Regions from separate parts of the Frankia sp. Cppng1_Ct_nod genome, predicted to be linked through region 1. Evidence: riboswitches for the same ligand, from Rfam matches in the RefSeq annotation. Region 1 holds a riboswitch; the other holds the start of a gene.

Region 1 (3,880 bases):
CGGCCACCCAGGACGAGGCCGCGCTGAAGCTCGCTGCCCGCTCCGGCTTCGGCCAGTGGCCGGTCTGCGGCCTGGGTATGGGCTCCTCCCAACTCGCGTCGGGCGCCAGTTCCTCAGGCGCCGGCACAAGCGGGCGGACGAGCGGCGGCAGGGTGAACATCAACTCGTCCAGGTCGATCGCCGCCTCGGTCCCGCCCCGCGTCGTGCTGAGCGCGGACACCGGATCGACGTCCACCGGCAGGCCACTGCTCACCGTGGGGTTGATCTACCAGGTCCGATCGGACGTGCATTCCTGGCAGAACCAGATGAACAGCCTGGGTTACCACATCCGGGTCGATGGTCAGTACGGTCCGGAGTCGGCCGGCGCGGCCAGCCGCTTCCAGGCCGCCAAAGGCCTGACGGTTGACGGGATCTGCGGCCCGAGGACCTGGGCAGCCGTCTTCGGCTGAGCCCGGCCGCCGAGGACCTCAGAGGCTCGGGTGACACGCGAAGAAACATGATCACACCATCTATGGCCGAGTGGTGACGGCCGATACATAACCAAACACACAACGAGTCGGGCCGATCCACGCCAATATGACAACAAACACAACTGAAAAACACGGCAGCGATCGGCCCGATTACTCGGTGTTACGAAAATGACCGGCGACGACCCCGACTCAGGGGTGCCCCGATCGCCGGGTAGAGTTTTGAATTTGGAGTTCACCTAGTCCATTTGGGCGGTACGAGCCAAGCCGCTGTAGTTCATCCGACACCCGGGTTTGCTTCGAAAGGGCCAGGCTCGCTACAGTCCTTCCACTCGCCGGATCGGTGAGGCCGCCCGGACGGACGCCGAGTCCTGTCCCCGCCCGACGCGGCAGGATCTACCGCGGAGCCATACGGACAGGAGTGGGGGAACCACATCCGGACGCTGGAACTTCTCAGCGTCCTTGGGGTAAAGCTGGCAGCGCCCGTTGGCGTTACCGGCCGGGCACGTTCCCAGCCCGCACCCGACAGCTCACCTCGTAGGCGACGGGAAGGATCCAGATGCCGTCCGTTGGCAGGCACCGTGCCCCGCAACAGTCATCCACCGCTGTAAAGGTCCTGCGGACCACCGGTGCGGTGACAGCACTTGTGGGTAGCGGCCTCGCTGTCGCAGCAGTTCCCGCGAACGCCGCAACCGCCGACGACTTCGCCAAGCTCCGCCAGTGCGAGTCCGGTGGCAACTACTCCATCAACACCGGCAACGGCTACTACGGCGCCTACCAGTTCGATGCGGGTACCTGGCATGGTCTCGGGTATTCCGGTCTACCCAGTAACGCGCCGCCGGCGTTGCAGGACGAGGCCGCCTACAAGCTCTACGATTCTCGTGGCTGGTCCCCGTGGCCGTCCTGCTCGGCGAAGATGGGCCTCACCAACAACGGCCCGGCCCCGCAGTCATCGGCCGGCACATCCAGTTCCGACGCTGTGGAACGAGCGATTACTCCGCAGGCGCCCGCGATGACGCTCGATCGCGCAAAGGCAGAGCTGCACTCGGCAGACTTCGCGGGGACCACGCTGTCCACCGATCTGGCGGGCCAGGTCCGCGCCGACGCCATGGTCTGGCAGGCCTCGATGCGCGACAGGAAGTTCGTCTTGACCGTGGACGGCCGCTACGGCGCGGAGTCGCAGGGTCTGGCCTCGCTCTACGGCTACCTCACACGCACGACCGATGGTCAGAGCGGTGTGGTCGGCAAGAACCTCTGGGACATCACCGTCACCAACCCGACGGTCCTGTGACACCTGTCCGGTAACACCCGAGGACCGTCCGACGGCGCAAACGCCTTCGGATCCTGATCCTGCGACGGACCCGCAGGCCCACCCCCCTCCCTACGGGTCCGTCGCAGGACAAATCCTCACCCCGGCACAGCGCGACCGCGATCGGACAGGATGGACACCATGACGACCTCGCCTGGACGACCGGATCTGCTCGGCGGTCCGCCCCCGACGAAACTCATCCTCGATCCTGCCGCGGCCGACGCGCTGGGCGCGGGCGAGGATCCCAAGGCGATCGCCGGCCGCTTCCCCGAATCCAGTCTGGCCTGGGCGACGCTCGCCGAACTCGCCCTGAACGCGGGCGAACCGGTCACCGCCTACGCCTACGCCCGGACCGGATACCACCGAGGCCTCGACCAGCTTCGCCGCACCGGCTGGCGAGGGCACGGACCGATCCCCTGGTCGCACGAGCCCAACCGGGGGTTCCTGCGAGCACTCGCGGCGCTGGGTCGCGCGGCCGCAGCCATCGGCGAGGACGACGAGGCCACCCGCTGCCGCGACTTCCTCGTCGACAGCGATCCCGAAGCCGCCGCTGTGCTGGGCCTCAAGACCAGCTGAACCGGTTCGAACCTGGCTTCGGCCTGTCTCGACCGCGTGGTCACGTCGACCGTCCAGGCCCTACCGACGCCTGGCGTAAGTTACAGGCGACGTAAGTAGCGCGCGATGTAAGTAGAGGCGTATGGCATTCGTCAATCGCACCGAGGAGCTTGCCGCGCTGGAGCGTTGGTGGGACTCGACCGACCCGCGCCCGGCGGTGGTGTGGGGACGACGAAGAGTCGGCAAGACCGCCCTGTTGCAACACTTCGCCGACGGACGGCGATCGGTCTTCCACACGGGTGCCGGCCGCGCGGCCTCCGGCGAGCTGGCGCAACTGTCCCGGCAGGTTGCGAGCGGTCTACCCGGGCGGTACCGGGATCTGCTGGCCCGCCCCTACTTCGACTGGGACGACGCCCTCGACGATCTCGCCTCGGCGGCGGAGCATGAGCCGCTGGTCGTCGTCCTGGACGAGTTCCCCGAGATTGTCGCGACCTCACCCGACCTGCCGGGAGTGCTGCGGGCCTTCCTCGACCGCATAGCAGGCAGGACGAAACTGCGGCTGCTGTTGTGCGGGTCGGCAGTGCGGCACATGACCGCGCTTCAGGAGCAGCGGGCGCCGTTGTACGGCCGGTTCGACCTGTCGCTGTCGCTGCATCCGTTCCGCCCGCACGAGGCCGCCCTCATGCTGCCCGGGCTGGCACCGGCCGACCGGGCACTCGTGTACGGACTGGTCGGCGGGGTGCCGCTGTACCTGTCTTGGTGGGACCAGGACGCAAACGTCACCGACAACCTGCTGCGGCTGGCATGCCGTCCCGGGGCGTCCCTGCTCACCGAAGGACAACTCGTACTGGCCACGGCGGTGGAACACGGCGAGCATCCGGCGGCGGTGCTGCACGCCATCGCCTCGGGCCGAACACAGCACAACGAGATCAAGGACCACATCCGGGCCGAGCCGACCCGCACCCTGGACCGGCTCATAGAGCTACGGCTCGTCGAACGGATCATGCCGGTGACGGACACCCCACGCAGCCGGCGCCGTGTCTACCGGATCGCCGACAACTTCCTCGCCTTCTACCTCGGGGTACTCTCCCGGTTCCGTGCCGAGATCGACCGTGGGCTCGGGGAAGCTCTGCTGCCGGTGCTGGTCGAAAGCCTGGATGACCATCTCGGCGCCCCCTGGGAAGAATCGTTGCGGGAGCATCTGCGACGGCTCGCCGTTTCAGGCTCGCTCGGGCCGGACATCGTGGCCATCGGACCCTACTGGGGCGCCGGTGGCCAGGACGAGATCGACGCGGTCGTGCTCGCCGGTCGGGACCGGCGTCCGGTGCTTGCCGGGGAGGCCAAGTGGGCTCGGACCGTCGACGGCCGAAGGCTCGCCACGGGCCTACGGGAAAAGACCCGCGCGCTACGGTCCGGCGTACCCTCCATGCCGCCGCGGGACGATCACGGGGATGCTCCGGACGTGACAAGCGGTTCGGGAACGGTCCGGCTCGCGCTCTGCGCCCGCGAGGAGATCCGCAACCCACCGTCCGGCGCCCTCACCGTCACC
Region 2 (8,990 bases), on a different contig from region 1:
GAGCGAGCCGTAGACGAGCCGGTCCGTCGACAGACCGGCCAGACGCGCGGCCTGCGGGTTACTGCCGACCGCGAACAGGTAACGCCCGACCGGGGTGTGCTCCAGAACGAACCACAGGATGACCGCCAGCGCCAGGAGGTAGAGCACGACCACCGGAACACCCAGCAGGTTCGTGCTGCCGAGCGTCGCGAACCGGTCGGAGAACGCGCCGGTGATCTGGCGGTTGTCGGAGACCTTCAGCCCCACGGCGGTGAGTACCTGGCTCACGCCGAGGGTGGCTATCAGCGAGTTGACCCGGAACCGCACCACCAGGACGCCGCTGACCAGGCCGACCAGGCAACACAACAGCACAGCGCCGACGCAGACGAGGGCGATCGGGACGTCGGTGTTGGCCGCGAACCAGTTGATCATGACCAGCGACAGGCCCACCATCAGCCCTGGTGACGCGATCATCATCATGGGCACCGGTGGTATCGGTATGAATGCGGTGCAGGGCGATCGCGTCGGAGCCACCCGGGTCATCGCGGTCGATCCAGTCCCCTTCAAACGCCGACTCGCCCTGAAGCTGGGAGCGACCGACGCGTTCGCCGACGATCTCCGGTGCAACGGGCACCGACCATCGGACCAAGACGGCCGGGGCCCGTTGCCCCACGGGAGAAACGGGTCTACGCGTTACTCCCGGGTTCCGGTTCTCATGGCGACTCCTGCCGATGCCCGGACCAGTGCCCCCACCAACCCTCGTGCGGGGCGCCCGGGACCGGAACCCCGTCCGTGCCGGAAGTCGGCCCGGACGGTTGCGCCGTCGGCGGGGATGCCGGGTTAGCACTCACACTTCCCGCAGCACTTCCCGCAGCACTTCCCGAAGCACTTCCCGAAGCACTTCCCGAAGTGGCTGCGGCAGCGTCACCCCGTGCAAGATACTGGCGATAGGCGCCATTCGTGTAGGTACTCCACGCGCCTATCCCCTGAATGTCGCATACGTGCTTGGCCGCCCACGCGTTGGTTGCGGGATCGTACAGGTCCCGGTCCCCCACCCAGCTCGCATGGGCCCGCATATTGATCTGCCACAGTCCGCGGGAGTCCTCGCCGTTCGAGTTGTGCGAAGTCGGGTTGCCGCCGGACTCCGCCAGCGCCACCGCCACCCAGGTACCAAGCGGCGCCCCGCTGCAGCCAGAAAGTCCGGCGTTCATTCCGACACTGGCGATCGTAGCGTCGGAAACCTGGGTCGGAGCAGGGGTACTCGCGCTGGCCGGGCTTGCGCTTAGCATCATTCCGGCCGTCGTGCCGATGACCCCGACAGCGGCGATCATCGCGCCGCGATTGTGCGGGGTCTGCTTCCGGTGTCTTCCCTTGGACATTGTTGAACATCTCACTCACGGTGTCGTTTGAGCAGCTCGAACGCTCGGTGGATTCAAGACCGGTACGCCTTTCCGGCGACACCTTTCCTGACGGGCAAATATCAAGGAAAGGTCAGAATGCGCCGTACCGGTTCACCCGATGCGACCGACAAGATAGTGGGAGGAATAGATTTTCTGAAGCCTGACGACCGTCCCGCTGTGGGGAGCGGCCCATATCATGTCGTTCCCGGCGTAGATCCCCACGTGATAGATGTTTCCGGGAGAACCGAAAAAGATGAGGTCACCGGGCTGCTTCGCGCCCTGAGACACCTTCTGCGCGGCCGCGTACTGGGCATCGGTCACCCGTGGGATATTGCGGCCCAGCTGCTTGTAGACGTACTGGACGAGACCGGAACAGTCGAATGCGTTCGGCCCCTGGGCGCCCCACATGTACGGCTTGCCCGCCTGCTTGGAGGCCAGATAGACGATCTTCGCACCCAGGCTGCTGGCGGACGCCGACGAACCGGCCGGATCGGTGGCGGTGGCGGTGGCGGTGGCGGACCCACTTCCCGCCGCCGAGGACGGAGATGCCGAGGATGAAGGCGAGGCCACGGCGGGCTCCGGCGCGGAGACCCCCGCCGCCTGTGCGCCACCACCTGCCCAGGTCGCCGCGGTGACGCCGCTGGAGTCGCCCGTGGTGTCGGCCGCCTGGTCGTTGGCCCAGGCCGGGGCCGAAAGACCGGTGAGGGCAACGGTCCCGGTGACCGCGGCAGCGACCGCCACCCGCGCGGACACTCGTCCAAATGTGTAACTGGTGGTCGGCGCGCGGTGACGACCGCGTCCGGAACGCGTCGTATCGGCCGAGTCCGAACACGCCTGATATGCAGGCAAGGTTGGTCCTTCCCGTACGCCTGCGAGGTTAGCTGTCGGGTTCGGGCCGGGAAGCCCGGTCGGCGCGCGGGGATGCGCGGCCGACTTCACCCCAAGGACGTCGCCGTGGCGGCGGCGTCCGGCGGAAGATGGTTCCCCCGCTTCTGCCCTGGCGACTGCTAGAGGGACACCGGACCGTGGGCAGAACTCGGCGTGCAGTCCGGTGCTGCTGAGAGCTCGGCCACGGTAGCGAACTACACGCTGTGACCGCAAGTCCCAGTTCTACGGGATTATCGGCGCATATTGGCTACTGTACGTGTCGGTTATCCTGTCCTCGCTGCCGTCGCCATCAAGATCACAAAGGTTGGACTGAGGCAGGATGCGGTCTGCCCGGATCCCGGTATCACGGAGCCCGGTATCACGGATCCCGGTATCACGGATGCGGATGCGGATACCTCATGCCATCGGGTCGCCACTACGTGACATGCTGACGCTTGAGCGAGCCGTAGCATGATATGGACCGGTGTCGGGGGTACCAGCATGACCGTCCAGATCGACCATGTGATCGTCCTGGTTCTGGAGAACCGGTCGTTCGACCATCTGCTCGGATACCTACCGAGCGACGATCCCGACTTCGAAGGCCTGACCCGCGGCGGCCCATATGAGAACCCCGGGTGGAACGGCGGCCCGGCACAGGCCGCATCCCCGACCGGTAAACACGTCCTGCCCGTCGACCCGGACCACTCCCATGACGCGGTCATGCTGCAACTGGGCGTCTCGGGCCGGCGCCGGACACCGACCAACCAGGGCTTCATCGACAGCTACGAACGCAAGGGCAGAGGGCTTTCCGCACCGGCCTTCGACGGCCTGCTCGCGCCCGCGTGGAATCTGTTGCAGCGCGACAAGCCCGCCAACACGGTCAGCGGTCGAGGACCTCTGATCATGCACTGCCAGCCGCCGGGCAACATTCCCGTACTCGCCACGCTGGCACAGTCCTTCGGAGTCTGCAGCAGATGGTTCGCGTCCGTGCCCGGGGAGACGTGGCCCAACCGCAATTTCCTGCATGCGGCGACCTCGGATGGGACAACCAACATCGAGCCGCGCTTCTACGAGAACCGCACCATCTTCGAGGTCCTGGAGGACGCCGGGAAAAGCTGGCGTATCTACTACGATGACACTCCGCAGGTGTGGGCGTTTCCCAAGCTGTGGTCGGAGGGACGGTCGGGCAACTGGTTCCGGTCGTCGGAATTTGCCGCGCATGTCGCATCGGGTAGTCTGCCGAGCTACAGCTTCATCGAGCCGAACCACCGACCGCCGTTGCACGCGACGCCATTCGTCCACGTGTCAGCCCCGCACGGGCACAGCAACAGCCAGCATCCCGGCAACAACCAGGTTGCCGACGCGGACTACGACCGCCTGCCCGCGAACGGCCCGGGTGACTTCGCGCGGGGTGAATCCCTGATCGCGCAGGTGTACGAGGCCCTGCGGACCAACCCGGACGTCTTCCGGCGTTCCGTCCTACTCGTCACCTATGACGAGCACGGGGGTTTCTACGACCACGTTCCCCCGCCCACCGCGGTACCGGCTCCCGGCGGCCCGCCCAGACCGGGGGTGACGGGCTGGCTCATCCAACATCTGCTGCGCCGCAAGTCGGAGTCGTTCGACTTCACGATGCTCGGCGTTCGGGTACCCGCGCTCGTCATCTCACCATTCGTCCCCATCGCCACCGTCGACGCGACGGTACGCGACCATGCCAGCGTTCCCGCGACGTTGCGTGAGGTCTTCGCTCCAGGCGCGGCCCCGCTGACCGCCCGGGACGCCTGGGCGCCCACCTTCACGTCCCTGCTGTCGCTCACCGAACCCCGCGACGACCTGCCCGATCTGTCCGGCCGGCTCACCGGCGAACCGGTGCCGGCTCCTGTTCCTGTCCCGGCTGTCCCTGCCGCGGCTGCCGCCGGTCCCCCGCCGGCGGGCCCATCCGAACCGGAACCGCCGGTATCCGCCTCCTACCAGGACCTCCTCGCCCTTGCCGGGCTCGTCGACGAACGGTTGCCCGGCCCCCTGGCACCGGCCGACCTCGGACCGCGAGCCAGGGGACGCCACATCACAGCCGAGTTCGACAAACACGCGCAGGCGACCCGGGATGGCAGATAGCACAGGTAGCGATCCGTCGCTACCCGCTACGACCCACCGGGGACACGACTAACCGGAGATGGAGCCGGTGGCGTGGGACAACGCATCCGCGGCGCGCAGGAGTGCGTCGCTGGAAAGGTCCAGCGCAGCGTTGGAAACGGTGTTGGCGGTGTCGGCGTTCGCGTTGGGGTCGGGGATGGTGTTGCCGTTCGTCTTGGCGGGAGGGTTGAGGGTGCCGCCAGTGCCGCCCGCCGTGGAGGAGCTGCCCATGGCGTCCGCGGCGCGGGAGACGGCAGCCCGCGTGATGTCGACGGCGGCGTTGGCGACAGCGCTCGCGGCGTTGGTTGCGGCGCCCATGCTGGAGTTCGGGTCAGCCCCCGCCGGGGAGGAGTTGCTGGTACCCGGGCCACTGCCGCCGGCGGGGAAAGAGGAGGCGGCGCTGGCGGGACTCGCGCCCAGGAGCGCAGCGAGCACCCCGGTGGCGGTGACGACCCCGGCACGCCGCAGGGTTCTGGCGGTCATGCATGCCCCCATCAGATGTCCGTAGTGGATGTTCCTCCGAACGTAGTCCGTCGAGCAGGTCCGGGAGGTTCGGGACAGGACACTGTGGTGATGGCGTCATCACAGGGGAACCCGATGGCCGACCGCCGATGAACCGTCAGAAGCGGAGCACCGGCCTGACGGACGCAACCGGTTTCGCTGTCGGGGGAGTTTCGCTACCGGGGAAGTACCGACAAGATGATCCCCGACGGATGGTCGGGGTCGTGATGGACGGCCTGGTCGGCCGGCAGCAGGGTCGTGGCCGTACGCAGCGACTCACCCGTGCCGGGATTACGGGCGAACCGCGGATGCGCGCCGCTGGAGACCTGCACCCGCAGCCGGTGCCCGGCGGCGAACCGGTGGGCGGTTGGCCACATCGCGACGGTGATCCGACGGCTGCCGTCCGGCTGCGGCTCGCCCATGCCGGGGCACACCCGCACCAGCCCGTCGCAGACGTTGAACGACCGGCCATCCGGGTGGACGTCGCAGAGCCGGACGAAGAAATCCGTGTACTCCAGGCTGGAGCTGACGTAGAGGTCGGCGCTGACCGGTCCGATCGCTTCGACGGGCTGCGCCAGCACCTCACCGGTGTAGATCAGAACGTCGGGCCGAGTTTCCAGCGCTCGGTTGTCGGTGGGGTCGGACCGGCCGGAGGCGAGCATCGCGCCGGAGACGGCGGGTGTGGGGTCGGCCGGGTCGTAGCGGTAGCGGTCCGGTGGCGACGGTTCGGGGTCGGCCGTGGACAGTGCCGCCTCGCCCTGCAGGTGCCACCGGGTGGTCACCGTGGCGGGCGGTGGCCAGTCCGGGTAGTCGCGCCACTCACCGACCCCGGTGACGAAGATCCGTACCGGTGGCCCGGGCGGCGTCGTGGTGTCGCCGACGAGGTGTGTGCGCAGATGGGCCAGGGTGTCACGGTGGCCCTGCGCCAGGAGACCGGGCGACGTGTGGGACCAGGGGCCGATGGTCAGCCGGGGGACCTGACCGGCGGCCCGCAGTGCGGCGTAGTCCGTCAGCTGCCAGGGCAGGAAGATGTCGTACCAGCCCGCGGTCATGGCGACAGGGGCCTGCACCCGGCCGACACTGCCGTCGTAGGAGCGCTCCTCCCAGTACGGATCCTCCCGGTCGGGATGGTCCAGCCAGTCCTGCCAGAAGTCGACGGTGCCACCGGTGGTGAGGGCGTCCAGCCGGCCCAGCGGTAACCGCCCGAACAGTGCGCGCAGCGTCCGGGCGGCCGTTATTTTTGCGAACAGCGCGTTACGCCGCTCCTGGTGGCCGATCAGATGGGTCCAGGACAGGCTGTTGGCCAGGGCGTAGGAGCCGCCGGGGTAGGTCGGGCCGTGGAACTGCGCGGTGCTGGCCTGGATCGCGACCGCCTTGAGCGCCCGACCGGCATCAGCGGCCAACGCCCACTGGGTGAGTCCGAGATAGCTCAGTCCGGTGGTGGCCAGCGCACCGGAGAACCACGGCTGCCGCTCGATCCAGGCGACCGTGTCGACCCCGTCGTCGTGCTCACGGAAGGGCGACAGCGTCCCACCCGAGCCGAACGTGCCCCGGACGCTCTGGAGGAGCACGGTGAAACCCCGCTCGGCGAACAGCCGCCCGAACAGCAGGCCCCACATGCCCCGCCGGCCATACGGGGAGCGGACCAAAACGGTGGGAAGGGGACCCGCGGACCGCGGGGTGTAACGGTCGGCGAGCAGGATCACCCCGTCGCGCATCGGCACGCCGAAGTCACGCTCGCGTACGACCCGCGAGGTGTACGCGGGGGGCAGGCGCATCCGGCCCGCGACAACCCGGCTGATCAGGCTCATTTTCCCATCATGTCAGGAAGAGGACCGACAGCGACGCGGGGGCGGATCTCCCACGTCCGGCGTGGGATGCGCGGAGGACGCTCGCGTGGCGTCGGTCGATTTCCGGAACAACCAATTTCCGGAACAACAGCACGATCCATGCACGGAGCACCGGGATACCGATATCGGTGACACCGACGGACAAGCGCTGGGACGGTGTACTTTCTTGACCCCGCCCGATACCCCGCCCTACTGTCGGTGGACAGGAGCTTCAGAGGACAGGAGCTTCAGATACCGACCAGGAGGCGGTTGCACAATGTCGGTTCGCCTGCCGCGGGACGACCAGCTCACCTTGGTCGTGGCGGCGAAGGACCACGCTGCCGAGGCGGTGGTGCGGGTGGTACTCACCCACCCCGACGGTGCCGCACTGCCCGCCTGGACGCCAGGCGCGCACATCGACCTGTTCCTCACCCCGGAGCTGATCCGCCAGTACTCCCTGTGCGGCGATCCGACTGATCACAGCCGTTGGGAGATCGGGGTGCTGCGTGAGCCCGACGGGCGCGGCGGCTCCCGGCACGTGCATGAGGCTCTTCATGTCGGCGATCAGGTGCTGGTCAGCGCGCCGCGTAACAACTTCGAGCTCGTCACCGCGGCGGAGTACCTGTTCCTCGCTGGCGGGATCGGTATCACCCCGATCCTGCCGATGGTGCGGGCCGTCGAGGCCGCGGGCGCCCGGTGGCGCCTGGTCTACGGCGGTCGCCGTCGCAGCTCCATGGCCTTTCTCGACAGCCTCGCCCCGCACGGGGACAAGGTTGTGGTCCACCCCGAGGACTCCCACGGCCTGCTCGATCTGGACGGTCTACTCGGCACCGCCCGCCCGGGTGTCGCGGTCTACTGCTGCGGCCCCGAGGGACTGCTGGGCGCGGTGGAATCACGATGCTCCGGCTGGCCGGCCGGCAGCCTGCACGTCGAACGCTTCCGGGCGCGTCCGGTGGAGGATGACGGTGCGGGCGAAGGTGCCGAGGGTACAGCCGCACCGAGCGCGTTCGACGTGGTCCTCGCCCGTAGCGGCCGGACAGTGCACGTGCCCGCCTCGCGGTCGGTGCTGGAGGTCCTGGAGGACGCCGGGATGGATGTGTTGTCCTCCTGCCGGGAGGGGATCTGCGGCACATGCGAGACCGCCGTCGTCAAGGGCGAGCCCGATCACCGCGATTCGCTGCTCACCGAGGACGAACGAGCCACAGCCGACTTCATGATGATCTGCGTGTCACGCAGTCGAACCCCGGTACTTGTCCTTGATCTGTGAACGGACCGGCTGCCGGAAAGCCACCCCGCCGCCGCGGGGCGCGACGGCATACAGACACCGCGACGGCATACAGACATAAGGTACGCAGCCCTACGGCCCGGTGAATGTAATGCGGACGCCGGCTCGGCCCCGAAGGGCTGAGCCGGCGTGGCCTGTCATCGGGAAGCAGCGCCTGTCACCAGGCGGCGGTACCGCCGTCGACATTGAGCAGCGCGCCGGTGATACCGCCACCGACGTTGCTGGCGAGCAGCCGGGCCACCGCGGAGACCTCCTCGACGGTGTTCAGCCGCTTGATGGCCGACTCCTGCGCGTACGTCTGGAGGAAGTCCTCGTAGGTGATGCCGGCGCTGGCCGCCGCGACCGGCCCGAGCTCCTTCATCATGTCCGTCTCGATCGCCCCGGGGCAGATCGCGTTGGAGGTGATCCCGCTGGTGCCGTACTCGAATGCGACCGCCTTGGTGAAGCCGTTGAGTGCGTGCTTGTTCGTGATGTAGTGGCTGATGGCGGCCTTGTTGCCCTGTTTACCCTCGACCGACGAAATGTTGATGATCCGTCCCCAGCTACGCTCGAGCATCGACGGTAATGCCCGCCGAGTAGCCCAGAAGACCGCGTTGATGTTCCAGTTGAGTGCGTTGTTCCAGGCCTCATCGGACAGTTCGTGGACGAGGGCGAAGCCGTCGCTGCCACCGGCGTTGTTGACCAGGATGTCGACACGGCCGTACCGCGTGATGGCGGCGTCGACGAGCCCCTCCACATCGCTTTGGACCCGAATGTCACCGGCCACGAACAACGCCCGGTCGCCGGCACCGAGTTCGCCGAGGGCTTCCTTGCCCTTGGCCTCGGAACGACCGTTGATCACGACGTTCGCGCCATCGGCGAGGAGCGCCTCCGCGATACCGCGGCCGATGCCACGGCTGCCTCCGGTGACGACGGCGACACGTCCGTCGAGAGTCATACGTACGACCTCCTGGTCGGAATAGGGGTAGTCGAAATACTGATGGGCGGGAAATCTGG

The links. A riboswitch is a leader RNA that binds a small molecule or an ion and turns the genes downstream of it on or off. The one in region 1 is predicted to bind cyclic di-AMP.
Region 2: it holds a riboswitch for cyclic di-AMP, as region 1 does, so the genes downstream of both, NBW77_RS09540 (C40 family peptidase) here and NBW77_RS01835 (transglycosylase family protein) in region 1, are expected to answer to the same signal.

What each region holds. Positions count from the first base shown of each region.
Region 1 covers NZ_CAKKTK010000003.1:63,763-67,642, forward strand. Annotated here, with positions in the region: gene NBW77_RS01830 (transglycosylase family protein) at 1-449, shown strand, start outside; cyclic di-AMP (ydaO/yuaA leader) riboswitch at 858-1,025, shown strand; gene NBW77_RS01835 (transglycosylase family protein) at 1,027-1,758, shown strand; gene NBW77_RS01840 (DUF3151 domain-containing protein) at 1,918-2,352, shown strand; gene NBW77_RS01845 (ATP-binding protein) at 2,474-3,880, shown strand, end outside.
Region 2 covers NZ_CAKKTK010000024.1:29,587-38,576, forward strand. Annotated here, with positions in the region: gene NBW77_RS09530 (ABC transporter permease) at 1-459, opposite strand, end outside; gene NBW77_RS09535 (transglycosylase SLT domain-containing protein) at 693-1,358, opposite strand; gene NBW77_RS09540 (C40 family peptidase) at 1,491-2,120, opposite strand; cyclic di-AMP (ydaO/yuaA leader) riboswitch at 2,231-2,392, opposite strand; gene NBW77_RS09545 (alkaline phosphatase family protein) at 2,748-4,361, shown strand; gene NBW77_RS09550 (hypothetical protein) at 4,410-4,862, opposite strand; gene NBW77_RS09555 (CocE/NonD family hydrolase) at 5,057-6,691, opposite strand; gene NBW77_RS09560 (PDR/VanB family oxidoreductase) at 6,987-7,976, shown strand; gene NBW77_RS09565 (SDR family NAD(P)-dependent oxidoreductase) at 8,152-8,931, opposite strand.